4 regions of the Streptomyces griseobrunneus genome follow, and region 1 is predicted to be linked to each of the others. Evidence: riboswitches for the same ligand, from Rfam matches in the RefSeq annotation. Region 1 holds a riboswitch; each other region holds the start of a gene.
The links. A riboswitch is a leader RNA that binds a small molecule or an ion and turns the genes downstream of it on or off. The one in region 1 is predicted to bind cyclic di-AMP.
Positions count from the first base shown of each region.

Region 2: another riboswitch for cyclic di-AMP. It lies ahead of ACK8N7_RS17010 (M23 family metallopeptidase); the one in region 1 lies ahead of ACK8N7_RS13115 (C40 family peptidase).
Region 3: another riboswitch for cyclic di-AMP. It lies ahead of ACK8N7_RS22330 (transglycosylase family protein); the one in region 1 lies ahead of ACK8N7_RS13115 (C40 family peptidase).
Region 4: another riboswitch for cyclic di-AMP. It lies ahead of ACK8N7_RS02580 (transglycosylase SLT domain-containing protein); the one in region 1 lies ahead of ACK8N7_RS13115 (C40 family peptidase).

Region 1 covers NZ_CP177080.1:2,980,481-2,984,185, reverse strand. Annotated here, with positions in the region: gene ACK8N7_RS13120 (C40 family peptidase) at 1-491, opposite strand, end outside; gene ACK8N7_RS13115 (C40 family peptidase) at 845-2,053, opposite strand; cyclic di-AMP (ydaO/yuaA leader) riboswitch at 2,052-2,218, opposite strand; gene pcrA (DNA helicase PcrA) at 2,477-3,705, shown strand, end outside.
Region 2 covers NZ_CP177080.1:3,733,699-3,737,403, forward strand. Annotated here, with positions in the region: gene ACK8N7_RS17005 (aldo/keto reductase) at 1-660, opposite strand, end outside; gene ACK8N7_RS17010 (M23 family metallopeptidase) at 830-1,873, opposite strand; cyclic di-AMP (ydaO/yuaA leader) riboswitch at 1,886-2,037, opposite strand; gene ACK8N7_RS17015 (PP2C family protein-serine/threonine phosphatase) at 2,248-3,420, opposite strand; gene ACK8N7_RS17020 (MerR family transcriptional regulator) at 3,619-3,705, opposite strand, start outside.
Region 3 covers NZ_CP177080.1:4,888,985-4,892,689, forward strand. Annotated here, with positions in the region: gene ACK8N7_RS22320 (cytochrome P450 family protein) at 1-659, shown strand, start outside; gene ACK8N7_RS22325 (transglycosylase family protein) at 854-1,885, shown strand; cyclic di-AMP (ydaO/yuaA leader) riboswitch at 2,177-2,365, shown strand; gene ACK8N7_RS22330 (transglycosylase family protein) at 2,371-3,084, shown strand; gene eno (phosphopyruvate hydratase) at 3,399-3,705, shown strand, end outside.
Region 4 covers NZ_CP177080.1:527,144-530,848, forward strand. Annotated here, with positions in the region: gene ACK8N7_RS02575 (GMC oxidoreductase) at 1-183, opposite strand, end outside; gene ACK8N7_RS02580 (transglycosylase SLT domain-containing protein) at 342-1,190, opposite strand; cyclic di-AMP (ydaO/yuaA leader) riboswitch at 1,194-1,348, opposite strand; gene ACK8N7_RS02585 (FAD-dependent oxidoreductase) at 1,833-3,224, shown strand; gene ACK8N7_RS02590 (SpoIIE family protein phosphatase) at 3,265-3,705, opposite strand, start outside.

The DNA of each region.
Region 1 (3,705 bases):
CCGGAGAGCTGGCGCCGGATGCCGGTGAGCAGGCTTGCCTGCCGGTCGCCCGCCCGGTCGAGCTGGGCGGCGCGCTCCAGGTAGGTGTCGGGGTCCGAGGAGAGCGCCAGCTGTACGGCGGGGTCGAGGGCGCCGGTGCGGTACTGGGCGGTGGCCATCGAGCCGAGCGTGTGGCGGGCGGTGTTGAGGCGGTCGGTGCGGCGGGCGGCCTCGTCGGCCAGGGTGTCGACGGCCTTGGTGGCGGCGGCTTCCTTCTCCTTCGCCCCGTTGTACTTCTCCGTCGCGACCTCGGCGTCGTGGTACAGCCGGTCGACCTTCGCGCGGACCTGGGCGGCGGTGGGAGCGGGCTCGGCGGGTGCGGCGCCGGCCCCGGTGGCCGAGGTGGCGGTGGCGGCCCCGGCGAGCGCCAGGGTGGCGGCGGTGCGGGCAGCAGGGCCGGTGAACGGGCGCTGCTTGGGTTTCCGGTGAGCGGATTTCCGGTGCGCGGCCACGGAGGCGGCATCCTTCCTGTCGGCTGCCCGCCGGGGGATACCGACAGGCCCGCCAGGGACGCTAATCCGGGCGCACGGAAAAGGTTCGCCATGACAGCTATTGCCCGGATGTGACGTTTCGCCGCCGCCGGATGACCGGAGATGCGGAGCCGGAATTGATCATTCCGGCAGGTTCGGGCGCGCGGTGCCCAGTTCCGGCGAAGGGCCCGAGAAAGACTTGCCTCACTGCTCGGCGATGTTCTGGCCATGGCTGGGCTCCGGAGCCATGAACCTCTTCGGGGGCCACCGCAGGGTCCTCCGGCGGGACCTCTCGGGGGCGGTCTCCGGCGGGCCGCCCCCGGCCTCCGGCCCTGCTACGCCGGGCGCACGCTGCCGTAGATCGGCATGTAGTAGATCGACTCCTCGCGGACGTTCGCCCCCGGCTTCGGGGCGTGGATCATCATCCCGTCGCCCTTGTAGATGCCGACGTGGCTGATGTCGTCGTAGAAGAAGACCAGGTCCCCCGGCTGAAGGTCGGAGGTGGCGACCCGGGTGCCGACCTCGACCTGGTCCCAGGTGGTCCGGGGCAGGGGCACGCCCGCCTCCCGCCACGCCGCCTGCGTCAGCCCGGAGCAGTCGTACGAGGACGGGCCCGAGGCCCCCCACACGTACGGCTTCCCGATCTGGGCGCGGGCGAAGGCCAGCACCTTCTCGGCCTTGGCGGCGTAGCTGCCGCCCGCCCCGGTCCCCGTACCCGTGCCGGTTCCCGGGCTCGTCCCCGTACCGCTGCCGGAACCGGAACCGCTGTCGCCGCCCGGTCCCTTCGCGGCCTCCTCGCGCGCCTTCTTCTCGGCCTCCTCGCGCTCCTTGGCCTCGGCGGCCTGGCGGCGGGCCAGCTTCTCCGCCTTCTCCTTGGCCTCGGCCTCCTTCTTGCGCTCCAGCTCCGCCAGACGTGCCTTCTCCTCGGCGGTCAGCCTGGCGAGCAGGGACCGGGCCTCGGTGAGCTTGGTCTGCACGTTCTGCTTGCTGGAGCGGAGCGCGGTCTGCGTCCCGGTGAGCTTCTCCAGGCTCTGCACGGCCTCCGCGCGCTTCTTCGACGCCGCGGCCTGCTGCGTACGGAAGTCGTCGACGGCCTTCTGCTGCCGTTCGGTCGACCGGCTCATCATCCGGCTCTGGTCGAAGTACGCCTGCGGGTCGTCCGCCAGGAAGAAGGTCGCCGTGGGCGCGATGCCGCCGGTGCGGTACTGCTCGGCCGCGTAGGCCCCCAGCTCCCGGCGAGCCTCGTTGATCTTCTCGGTCCGCTTCGCCACATCGGAGAGCAGCGTGTCGACCTTGGTGCGCTGGGCCGTGGAGGCGGACTTCGCGCGGTTGTACTGCTGGGTCGCGCTGCCTGCCTGCCGGTAGAGCTCGTCCACCTTCTTCTGGACCTCCTCCATGGCCGGCTTCGGCTCCGCGGGGGCGGCCGTCGCGCTCTGCGTGGAGAGCAGGGTCACAGAGGCCAGCGCGGCCGTCGTGAACCCGACGGCGGGGGTGGTGGTGCGCACCTTCGTGCGCGGCTTGCGATGCGATGCCAAGACCGGCATCTCCTTCCGTGGACCGCCTACCGGGTTAGCTGTCGGGTTCGGACGGAACGGAAGGCTGTCCTACGGTCCGGATGCGAGGGTACGGACCGATTCACCCCGGTGCTGCGTGTGGGTCCCCGGTTCCGAACTGCCGGTAGGGCAGCACGGATTCGGCAGAGGTGACCGTGAGACGTGGTTCGCCTCAGGGAGATACGGATCACCTGACCGAGCACGCTAGCCAACCCTTGGTGCCGCTGGGAAGGAGGATGAGCGATATGCCCGATACATTTTCGTGACCTTTTGGGATCGGAGGCCCCGTACCCCCTCCGACCGGGCGCTCTTTCACGGAACGTGGGCGTCCGCTCTCCGTGCGTACGGGGTCGGGTGGCCGCTTATGACCTTCGGCCGAACGTTGTCAGTGCGGCCCCCTAGACTCGGATGGCGATGAGCAGCCTCTTTGACGACAGTTTCCTGGCCGGCCTCCAGTCCACCGAGGACGGCCCGCCGCCGCCCCCCGAGGACCACGCACCCGAAGCGGTGCCGGAGGGACTCTTCGAGGGCGTCTTCGACGCGCCCCCGCCGCCCCGGGACGGGTATTACCGGGACGGCCACCCGCGCCCGGTCATCGACGCCGCGGCGCTGCTCGACGGGCTGAACACCGAGCAGCGCGCCGCCGTCGTGCACGCCGGGTCCCCGCTGCTCATCGTCGCCGGGGCCGGCTCGGGCAAGACCCGGGTGCTGACCCACCGCATCGCCCACCTGCTGGCCGAGCGCGGGGTGCACCCGGGGCAGATCCTCGCGATCACCTTCACCAACAAGGCCGCGGGCGAGATGAAGGAGCGTGTCGAGGAGCTCGTCGGCCCGCGCGCCAACGCCATGTGGGTCATGACCTTCCACAGCGCGTGCGTCCGCATCCTGCGCCGCGAGTCGAAGAAGCTCGGCTTCACCTCGTCGTTCTCGATCTACGACGCCGCCGACTCCAAGCGCCTCATGGCCCTGGTCTGCCGCGATCTGGACCTGGACCCCAAGCGCTACCCGCCGAAGTCCTTCACCGCTAAGGTCTCCAACCTCAAGAACGAGCTCATCGACGAGGAGACCTTCGCCGGTCAGGCGGGAGGGGGCACCTCCCATTCGAGCGAAGCCGAGAACGGGGGAGGCTTCGAGAAGGCGCTGGCCCAGGCGTACGCGCTCTACCAGGCACGCCTGCGCGAGGCCAACGCGCTGGACTTCGACGACATCATCATGACGACGGTCCACCTCCTCCAGGCCTTCCCGGACGTCGCCGAGCACTACCGCCGCCGCTTCCGCCACGTCCTGGTCGACGAGTACCAGGACACCAACCACGCCCAGTACACCCTGGTACGTGAGCTGGTCGGCCCGGCCGGAGAGGCCGACGCCCCCGCCGAGCTGTGCGTCGTGGGCGACGCGGACCAGTCCATCTACGCCTTCCGGGGCGCGACCATCCGCAACATCCTCCAGTTCGAGGAGGACTACTCGGACGCGAAGACGATCCTCCTGGAGCAGAACTACCGCTCCACGCAGACGATCCTCTCCGCCGCCAACGCGGTCATCGAGCGCAACGAGAGCCGCCGCCCCAAGAACCTCTGGACCAACGCCGGCTCCGGCGCCCGCATCATCGGTTACGTCGCGGACACCGAGCACGACGAGGCGCA
Region 2 (3,705 bases), 750 kb from region 1:
GCCGGTGAGGAAGCCGGAGGCCAGCGCGAAGTACGGGACGGCGGCGAGGCCGGCGCGGGCGGCGGTCTCCTGGAGCGGGCCCTCGTAGGTGGCGCGGGAGACCAGGTTGTAGTGCGGCTGGAGCGCGATGTACCGGGCCAGGCCCTCGCGTTCGGAGAAGTCCAGGGAGGCCTGGAGGCGCTCGGGGCTGATGTTGGAGGCGGCGATGTGGCGCACCTTGCCGTCCTTCACCAGCTGGTCGAGGGCGGTGATGATCTCCTCGACCGGGACGGTCTCGTCGTCGAAGTGCGTGTAGTAGAGGTCGATGTGGTCGGTGCCGAGCCGGCGCAGCGACTGCTCGGCCGCACCCTTGATGGTGGCGGCGGAGAGCCCCTTGTAGCCGGGGTGGGCACCGACCTTGGTGGCCACCACGATGTCGGAGCGGTTACCGCGCGAGGCGAGCCACTTGCCGATGACGGTCTCCGACTCGCCGCCCTGGTTGCCCTCGATCCAGGCGGTGTAGGCGTCGGCGGTGTCGATGAAGTTGCCGCCGGCCGCGGCGTACGCGTCCAGGACGGCGAACGACTGCTCCTCGTCGGCCGTCCAACCGAAGACGTTGCCGCCGAGGGAGAGGGGGAAGACCTGGAGGTCGGAGTTGCCGAGGGTGCGCAGAGAAGTCATGTGGGTGTTCAACGGCGCCGGCGGCGCCGGGTATTCCACCGCCTCCACGTACGCCGGGCCCTGCCACCCCCCGCCCCCGGACAGACCGGCAGCCCTGACGTCGGGGGGTGAGCGTCAGGGCTGCCGGGGTTTCGGGGGTGGTGCGTGCGCCCGCGGGGACGCGGGGGGCTCAGACGTTCAGGCCCTTGCTGTTCAGCCAGGCCATCGGGTTCAGGGCCGAGCCGCCCGCGGTGTGGACCTCCAGGTGGAGGTGGACACCGGTGACGTTGCCGGTCGCGCCCATGCGGCCGATGGTCTCGCCGGTGCTGACCTTCTGGCCGACCGAGACGTCGATCGAGGACTGGTGGGCGTACCAGACCTCCGTGCCGTCGTCGAGCTGGAGGACCGTACGGTAGCCGTAGGAACCGGACCAGCCGGCCGACGTGATCGTGCCGCTGTGCACGGCCTTGAGCGGCGAACCGGCCGCCCCGGCGAAGTCCAGGCCGGTGTGCTGGCCGGAGGACCACATGGCGCCGGACTGACCGTAGGTCGAGGTGATCGTGTACGAGGAGGCGGGCAGGGTGTAGCTGGCGCGGAGCTTGGCGAGGCGCTCCTCCTCGGCCTTCTTCTCCGCCGCTTCCTTCGCCGCCTTCTTCTCGGCGGCGATCTTGGCCTTGGCCTTCGCCTCGGCGTCGTCCTGCTGCTTCTTCGCCTCGTCGGCGGCCTTCTCGGCCGCGGCCTTCTCCTCGGCGGCCTTGGCCTCGGCGTCGGCGCTGGCCTGCTGCTGCTCGGCCTGCTGGAGGATCCGGGCGCGCAGGGCCTCGCCCGCGTCGGTGGTGCCCTGCTCGGCCTCGGCGGACGTGATGCCCGCGGAGGTGATCGGTGCGGCGGCGAGCGGCGCGGCCTCGGCGTCCTCGGACATGAAAGCGCCGACGCCGGGGAGGGACTTGGCGTCGGGGAGGTTGTCCGCGATGGAATCGGGAAGAGAGATGGAGACCGGCGGCTTGCTCTGGGCGGTGGCCATGCCACCCGCACCGACGGCCGCTATGACGCCGACCCCGAGGACGGTGGAGCTGCGGGCGAGGCCTCGCTGCTTGGCCACGCGGTGCTTGCCGCGGACGGGACGGATGGACTCCGCGGTGGGGTTCCACTCCTCCCAGGTCCGCTCCGGGCCACCGATACCGTCGGCAGTGAAGGGTGACGGGGCCTCAGGGGCAGGCTTGTTGGACGCCACGTGGGCGCACTCCTTTCCTTCCTTCTCGCCTACCGGGTTAGCTGACGGGTTCGGAGCAGGAAGGTCTCCTACGGGCCCCTCCGCCTCTCACGAGACGCAGGCGTCCGATTCACCCCATGTAGGTGGTTCCCCGGTTCCCTTGCGGGATTCGGCGCTCGCGCACGGCGCCGTCTCTGACGACGGCTGGGACGACCGCGCTGCGTTATCGAACGTTAATAGACAGACGGGCCCGATTCCAAGCTGTTCTTGTTGATCATTAACGGCTCCGACGGGGACTTACCGTCCACAAGCGGCCCGAATCGGACGACTTGACGACCACTCACCCACACCTCTTTTTCTGATGGTGTGTCAAATGTTATGCGGAGTGGTGCTCTTCAGTTACGCACCGTGTCATCGCCCCGGCCCACGATCTTCACCGTCGTCCGCCGCGGCGGCTGTCCCTCCGCCGGCCGGCTCACCGCGAGCAGCGCCATGTCGTCCGTCGACCGGCCCCCGGTGTGCAGCCGTACGTCGTCGGTGAGCGCCGAGAGCAGCTCCTCGGGGCCGGGGAAGATCCGGCCGCGCAGCCGGGCCGCCGGGTCGTAGAAGGCCCCGTTCGCGTCCCGCGCCTCGGAGAGGCCGTCCGTGAAGGCGAGCAGCGTCGAACCGGCGGGCAGCTCCCACTCGTCGGAGCGATCGGGCCACACCCCGAGGTCCATCCCCAGCGGCATCGCGGGCACGCTGGGCGCGAGGACCTCCAGGGCCCCGTCCGCGTGCAGCAGGATGGGCTCCGGGTGACCGCGGTTGACCAGCCGCAGCGAGGCCGAACCGGGCGGGATCTCGGCCAGTACGGCGGTGATGAACCCCTCCATGGCGTCCAGCCCGTACCGCCGCGTCCCCTCCCGTGCGAGCGCCCGCTCCAGCCGCTGGGCCACGCCCTCCAGGGACCGCTCCTGCTCGGCGGCCTCCCGGAACGCCCCGATGATCACGGCCACCGCCTCCACGGCGTCCAGCCCCTTGCCGCGCACGTCACCGACGACCAGGCGTACGCCGTACGGGGTGTCCGCCACCGCGAACAGGTCCCCGCCGACGAACTCGTCCGCCTGCGCCGCCTCGTACCGCGCGGCCACTTGCAGCCCGCCGATCCGCTCCGCCGGGGTCGGCAGCACGGCCCGCATGGCGGTCTCCGCGATGACCCGCGCCGAGGCCAGCTGCTCGTTGCTGCGGCGCACGACCCCGTTGATGACGAGGGCCAGGGCCGCGGCGGTGAGCACGGTGATCATCTCGATGACCGGGACGACCTGGGTGGACGTGCCGTCGGAGAGCCGCATCGCGATGACCGAGAGGACGGCGGCCACGCCCGTACGGACCGTACTGGCCAGCGAGAAGAAGGGCGCGGCGATCAGCGGCGCGGCCACGAACAGGGGCACGGCGGTGAAGTTGGGCGGGGCGAGCGAGTCGAAGAGGAGCCCGCCGCCGATCAGCAGCACCGGAAGCAGCCGGACGAACCGCCGGGTACCGGCGCTCCGGGCCACCACCGGCTTCCCCCGGCCCGTGGAGCCGGACATGCCGCGCCCCGGGACGCCGAAGCTCCCCGTCACGCGTCCGCGCCCCTTCTCCGCCATCCCCACCTTGTGTACTCCTGCCCGGTCCGGCCACGGCTGCGGACGGTACCGCGCCCCGTCCAGGCTTCCCGGAGCCGCGCCGTGCGGCGACTCGTCATCGGCCAAATAGGGGGAAGCGGCCGGGAACGCCGCTCCCCGCGGTCAGTCGGTGAGCCGTTGTTCCGCGTAGATCGTCAGTGCATCCCGTACGAAGGCGGCGGTGCCGTCCCCGTAGCGATCGTAGTTCTT
Region 3 (3,705 bases), 1.9 Mb from region 1:
GGGAGAATCCGGGCGACGACCTGATCTCCGGGCTGATCCGGGCCAGCGACCACGGCGAGCACCTCACGGAGAACGAGGCCGCGGCGATGGCGTTCATCCTGCTGTTCGCCGGGTTCGAGACGACGGTGAACCTCATCGGCAACGGTACGTACGCCCTGCTGCGCCACCCCGAACAGCGCGCCCGGCTGGAGGCGTCCCTGGAGGCGGGGGAGAGCGCGCTGCTGGCCACGGGGATCGAGGAACTGCTCCGGTTCGACGGCCCGGTGGAGCTCGCGACCTGGCGGTACGCCACCGAGGCGCTGACCCTCGGCGGGCAGGAGATCGCGGCCGGGGACCCGGTGCTGGTGGTGCTGGCGGCGGCCGACCGGGATCCGGGCCGGTTCGCGGACCCGGACGCGCTCGACCTGTCACGGAGTGACAATCAGCACCTCGGATACGGTCACGGAATCCACTACTGCCTGGGAGCGCCGCTGGCCCGGCTGGAGGGCCAGGCCGCGGTGGCGACGCTGCTGAGACGCCTTCCTGGCCTACGACTTGCCGGAGAATCCGCCGATTTGCGCTGGCGGGGCGGACTCATCATGCGCGGACTGCGCACTCTGCCGGTGGAGTTCGAGCCGGGACGCCGCCTCGAAGAAAGTGACACGCTGTCACCTCTGTGACTTTCACGTGATCTGCGCTGCATCGACTTGTGACATACGTTCGAGTCCCGCTAGGTTCACGGTTCGACGCGTCGGCCACGGTTAAACCTTGGCCCACCAGTCACTTGCTCAACAGCTTCACGCTCAGCAGATTCACGCTCAACAGTTTCACGCTTCTCAGTTCCTGCTTGTCAGTCGCACGGAAGGCAAACCCCATGGGCTCCGCGAACGGCAGACACCGCCGCCCTCGTCAGGCACCCGCCATCGTCGTCGCCGCAGGCGTGACCGGATCGGCCATCGCCATTCCGTTCCTCGGCGCGGCGGGCGCACACGCAGCCGACGCCACCACCTGGGACCGGGTCGCGGAGTGCGAGAGCGGCGGCATGTGGAGTGCCGACCTCGGCAACGGCTACTACGGCGGGCTCCAGTTCTCGCAGGAGACCTGGTCCGCGTACGGCGGCACCGCCTTCGCGGAGCGCGCCGACCTCGCCAGCCGTTCCCAGCAGATATCCGTCGCCGAGAAGGTCCTGGACGACAAGGGGCCGCAGGCGTGGCCGAGCTGCGCGGTGATCTCCGGCCTCGCGGTGGACGGCAGCCTGCCCGGTGTCGACCCCGGTACCGCACCCTCCGCCGAGCCCACCGAGGACGCGACGACCGCCCCGGCGGGCGAAGCGGATGAAAAGGGTGAAGCGGGGAGTTCCGGCAATACGGGCTCATCCGGCAAGACGGATAGGACCGGCAAGGGTGAGAAGGGTGAGAAGGGGGACGGCAGCGACACGCTCGACCCCTCGGCGAAGCCCTCCGCGCCCCCGGCCGCCGGAAAGACCGGAACTCCCGGGTCTCCTGACGGCTCGCAGCCCTCCGCCTCCGCCCCCGACGCCTCGGAGGGCGCCGACGGCACCGGCGGCAAGCACCGGGGCGCTCCCGCGCCCGAGGAGACCGGCGCGGTGGGCCGGAACGGCGACCCCCGTGAGTCCGGCCGGCACGCCTCGCGGGGCGAGGGTGACGTGCGGGACGGCGGTGCGGTCGTCGACGACGGCTACACCGTGCAGCCCGGCGACAACCTCTGGGCGATTGCTGACGCACAGAAACTTCCCCAGGGCTGGACCGGCCTGTACGAGGCCAACAGGGACCTCCTGGGCTCCGACCCGGATCTGATCCTGCCCGGGCAGAGCCTGGATCTGGGGCTGGAGCAGGCCGGCCAGGAAGGCGCCCAGGAGGGTGCCGAGGTGCCTGCCGCCAGCTGATCAAAAGCGGGAAAACACCCCAAAATCGCGGGTAGTTCAGAGGCCTATGTCCACTTATGCGTAAGTGAGACATGGGTCTCTTTGCTTCAACTGGCGTGTTGCGTCCGCCTGCTCGCCGCAGATCCCCTCCGACCTGCGGAAACGATCCATCGGGGTAGGCAAGTAAGCGTCGATTGGGCCAGTATGTCCATCTTTGAATGTCGGGGTTGCCTGTGTTTACGGTCGGAACCGCTCGCACCGCGGGCCCCGTCGACCGTCACGCCGAATCCTGCCGTCGGTCGAAGGGAACAGACGCGTAAAGCGCCGTAGGCAGGAGCGGGGGACCCAGGTAGGCCGCCGGGTCCGTACAGCCCCTTCGAAGGACGAAGAACGGGGACGTACGGGAACGGCTTGGGGTGAAGTCGCGTGCAATTCGCGCGACCGGGCAACTCATCAGCCCGAACCCGACAGCTCACCTCGTAGGCGTCGGTGAGGAGATTCGTTCCATGCTGCTTAACAGCAAGGGCAAGCACCGCCGCCCCTCGAAGACCGTCCGTCTCGCCACCCTGGCGGGTGTCGCCGGTGCCGCCGTCGCCGTCCCGCTGATGGGCGCGACCAACGCTTCCGCCGCCTCCGTCGAGACCTGGGACGCCGTCGCCCAGTGTGAGTCCGGCGGCAACTGGTCCATCAACACCGGCAACGGCTACTACGGCGGGCTGCAGTTCTCGCAGTCGAGCTGGGCCGCCGCCGGCGGTACGCAGTACGCCTCCCGCGCCGACCTGGCCTCCAAGGACCAGCAGATCGCCGCCGCCGAGAAGCTCCTCGACCTCCAGGGCCCGGGCGCCTGGGCCTGCGCCGGTGCCGGCGGCCTCACCAATGACGGCGTGGACCCGGGTGTGAACACCGGCTCCGGCCAGTCCGAGAGCAAGCCCGAGCAGGCGCAGCCCGAGCGCAAGGCCGAGCAGCCCACCACGCGCAGCGAGCAGCGCACCGCCCCGGCCGCCCCCAAGGCCGAGTCCAAGAAGACCGTCACCACCCCGACCGGTGAGAAGGTCCAGAAGGGCGACGGCGAGTACAAGGTCAAGGCCGGCGACACCCTGAGCAAGATCGCTCAGAAGGAAGACGTCAAGGGCGGCTGGAGCAAGCTCTTCAAGCTCAACGACGACATCGTCAAGGACGCGGACCTGATCTTCCCGGGCCAGCAGCTCCACCTGAAGTAACAGCCGGCTCTCCTCCCCGGAGGGAGGGGGTCCGGCGGCACCCTCCCTCGCACGGCTCCCCGGCCCGGCGCGCTCTCCCCCCGTGCGCGCCGGGCCGGGGTCTTTCGTTCACCTCTTGTCGTCATCGGGTCCGCGCCGCTTGTTACTGCCCAGTAGATTTCTAGAGATTTGTCCCGTCATGCAGGCCCTTGGGTCCTTTTTCGTCCCAGGAGACGGGCGGTCGGCCGACTGACGCGGCCGGGCCGGTTAGGCTCGTGTCGCAAGGCCACAGTGACCCTGCACAACCAGCGTCATATCCCAGAAGGAGATGCCTCGTGCCGTCCATCGACGTCGTCGTAGCCAGGGAAATCCTCGACTCCCGGGGCAACCCCACGGTCGAGGTCGAGGTTGGCCTCGACGACGGCAGCACGGGCCGTGCTGCAGTACCGTCCGGCGCCTCCACCGGTGCGTTCGAGGCCGTCGAGCTTCGCGACGGTGACCCCAACCGCTACCACGGCAAGGGCGTCGAAAAGGCCGTCCTCGCCGTCATCGAGCAGATCGGCCCGGAGCTCGTCGGGTACGACGCCACCGAGCAGCGCCTCATCGACCAGGCGATGTTCGACCTCGACGCCACCGAGAACA
Region 4 (3,705 bases), 2.5 Mb from region 1:
GATGATCAGCACCGGCACATGGGCGCCGGAGCCGATCGGGGCTGCTGCCACCCGGGGCGCGGCCCAGACGGGTGTGGTGGGTCCGGCGAGTGCCGCGACCCCGAGAAGAGAACCTGTTCCTGTGATGAATCTTCGACGGGAGACGCCCTTGGATGCGCCTTCATGCAGGTTAGTGTCGTTCATGTGACATCCCTCACTCTCGACAGAGTGAAACAGGTTCTACTGTCGATCGCGTGGTAAGTCATTAGAAACTTGGGGGTAACTTCCCGGCAAGCCCGAGGGGCCCCGGACCATGCGGTCCGGGGCCCCTCGGGCTGATGCGCGCCTGGCGCTTCCAGGGATCAGTAGGCGCCGAAGACGTTGTCGATCGAGCCGTACCGGTCCGCCGCGTAGTTGCACGCGGCGGTGATGTTGGCGACCGGGTCATAGCTGTCGGTCGAGGTGCCGGGCACGTGGTACGCCTGGAACGTCGGGTCGATGACCTGGAGCAGCCCCTTGGACGGGGTGCCCTTGACCGCGTTGGAGTCCCAGTTGTTGATCGCGTTCGGGTTGCCCGAGGACTCGCGAATGATGTTGCGGTGGATGCCCTCATAGCTGCCGGGGATGCCGCGCTCGGCCATGATCGCCAGCGACTCCTTGATCCAGCCATCCAGATCGTTCGAGTAGGTGGCGGGAGCGGCGGCGGCCGGGGCGGCCTGGGCCACGGGGGCGGCGGCGGTGCGCTCGGAGCGATCGGCGCGCTCCGCCGTCGCGGCGCGGCCGGCGGACGGGGCTGCGGCCTTGGCGGCCTTGCCGGCCTTGGCGCCTGACGGGGCGGCAGCCTTGGCGCCGATGGTCAGCGTGATACCCGGGTGAATAAGGTTCGGGTTCTCGCCGACGGCCTTCCGGTTGCCTTCGTACAGCTTCTTCCAGCCGCCGCTGACGGAATACTCACGGGCGATCTTGGAAAGCGTCTCACCGGCCACCACGGAATGCTTGGCGGGCGCGGCCTTCGTCACGGAATTCACCTGGGCGGTCACGGAGGCCGGAGCCACCGCCTTTTCCGCGGCGACGGAGTGCGCGGGGGCGGCGGAAGCGGTGGTGGCGCCGAGCACCGGGAGGGCCAGAACGGCTCCACCCGTGGTCAGGGCGGCGATGCCACGGCTCAGCGAGACGGACTTGGTACGGCGGTGCTTACCCTGTGCGGGCATGGGGAATTTCCTCTCCGGCGCCTACGAGGTGAGCTGTCGGGTTCAGACGGGAGATGTCTGGCCGCATGGACTGCGACTTCACCCCTAGCCGTTCCGGATACCGGACCGGCGGCTTACCTGGTTCCCCCGCTCCTGCCGTGCGTGGGTGGGTTTCGGTTTCCCGGACGGCGGCAGGATTCGGCGTTCCATCCGGATTGAGCGTGACCGTAGGCGAAAAGCATCGGACAGAACAAGCCCCGAATTCCGGATGACCTTTCTCCGCAAGATCGAATTCATGAATTCCCGGCCGCGCCCGTTCCGTCGCGGTGTCAACTTTCTTCGCGCAGAAGGGAACCGAACCCTCCGGATCCACGTCCGCGCCCTCGGACGTGACGCTCACCACTTCGCGCGGAGGCGGCCGAAACAGGCGCGGTCAAAGTTACCCAAGAGCCCCAATAGGTCCTTTAAGGAATAGAGGGTTAAAAGACTGAAATCGCCCATACCGCCCTGGAGAAACGGACTTATCGGGCGGCTCCGTAGGCCGGGTCGGAGTCCTCGCGCGGCCAGGGCTTACGGTGTGTGGTGGAGACTAGTAAGCCAACCCTTACCTCCGACGTACGCTGTTACCTGCCCGCGTTCGCCCGCCTTAAGGATCACCACGCCATGACACGCCCCGTCCGCGTCGCCATTGTCGGAGCCGGCCCTGCCGGTATCTACGCTGCGGACGCGCTGCTCAAATCCGAGGTCTGCCAGGACCCGGGGGTCTCCATCGACCTGTTCGAGCGCATGCCCGCACCCTTCGGGCTGATCCGTTACGGCGTGGCCCCCGACCACCCCCGGATCAAGGGCATCGTCAAGGCGCTGCACCAGGTGCTGGACAAGCCGCAGATCCGGCTCTTCGGGAACGTGAGCTACCCGCACGACATCGGCCTGGACGACCTGCGGTCCTTCTACGACGCGGTGATCTTCTCCACAGGCGCGGAGGCGGACCGGGCGCTCGACATCCCGGGCATCGAGCTGGACGGCTCCTACGGCGCGGCCGAGTTCGTCTCCTGGTACGACGGCCACCCCGAGGTCCCGCGCACCTGGCCGCTCACGGCGGAGAAGGTCGCCGTCCTCGGCGTCGGCAACGTGGCGCTGGACGTGGCCCGGGTCCTGGCCAAGACGGCGGACGAGCTGCTGCCGACCGAGATCCCGGACAACGTGTACCAGGGCCTCAAGGCGAACAAGGCGCTGGAGGTGCATGTGTTCGGGCGGCGTGGCCCGGCGCAGGCCAAGTTCAGCCCGATGGAGCTGCGGGAGCTGGACCACTCCCCCAACATCGAGGTCATCGTCAACCCCGAGGACATCGAGTACGACGAGGGCTCCATCGCCACCCGGCGGGAGAACAAGCAGACCAACATGGTCGCGCAGACCCTGGAGAACTGGGCGATCCGCGATGTCGGCGACCGCCCGCACAAGCTCTACCTGCACTTCTTCGAGTCCCCGGTCGAGATCCTCGGCGAGGACGGCAAGGTCACCGCGCTGCGCACCGAGCGCACCGAGCTGGACGGCACCGGCAACGTCCGGGGCACCGGCCGGTTCACCGACTGGGACATGCAGAGCGTCTACCGCGCCGTGGGCTACTACTCGGAGGAGCTGCCCAAGCTCCCCTTCGACGTGGCCTCCGGCACCGTCCCGCACGAGGCGGGACGCGTCATCGCCGGTGACGAGCACATGGCCTCGGTCTACGTCACGGGCTGGATCAAGCGCGGCCCGATCGGTCTGATCGGACACACCAAGGGCGACGCGAACGAGACGGTCGCCTGCGTGCTGGAGGACCGCGCCGCCGGCCGTCTGGCCGAGCCCGCGACCCCGGCTCCGGAGGCCGTCGAGGCCTTCCTGGAAGGCCGGAACGTCCGGTACACGACGTGGGAGGGCTGGCACAAGCTGGACGCCCACGAGCAGGCGCTCGGTGCCGCACAGGGCCGTGAGCGGATCAAGGTCGTGGAGCGCGAGGGCATGCTGGACGCCTCCGGCGCCTTCGTCCCGGCCGAACGGCCCTACGAGGCCTGATCCGAACGGCCTCCCGGGGCCGGATCAGGACCGTCACCCGTCAGGCCGGGTCCGGGGCACTCGTCGTGCCGCCCGGGCCCGGTCCGCGGAACGTCCGCCACAGGCCCGGCGGAGCAGTGTCACGGGACGGCGGCGGCAGCTTCTCCGGGATGTGCGTCCAGCGGTCCGCGAGCAGGATCGCGATGTCGTCGGGGCGGTCCGTGGCCTGCCTGGCCTCCTCGATCACCCGGTCCGCCGTCTCGGCCAGCGGGACCGAGCCGATCCCGGCGATGGTGGCGCGCAGCCGTTCGATGCCCTCGTCGATATCGGTTCCGGGGCGTTCGATGAGCCCGTCGGTGAACAGCGCCAGCATGGCGCCCGGGTCGAGCCGCAGCTCCGTGACCGGGTAGGTCGCCTGCCCGTCGATGCCCAGCACGATGCCGCCGGCCAGGTCCAGCACCTCGGTCCGGCCGTCGGGGTGCCGCAGCAACGGCTGCGGGTG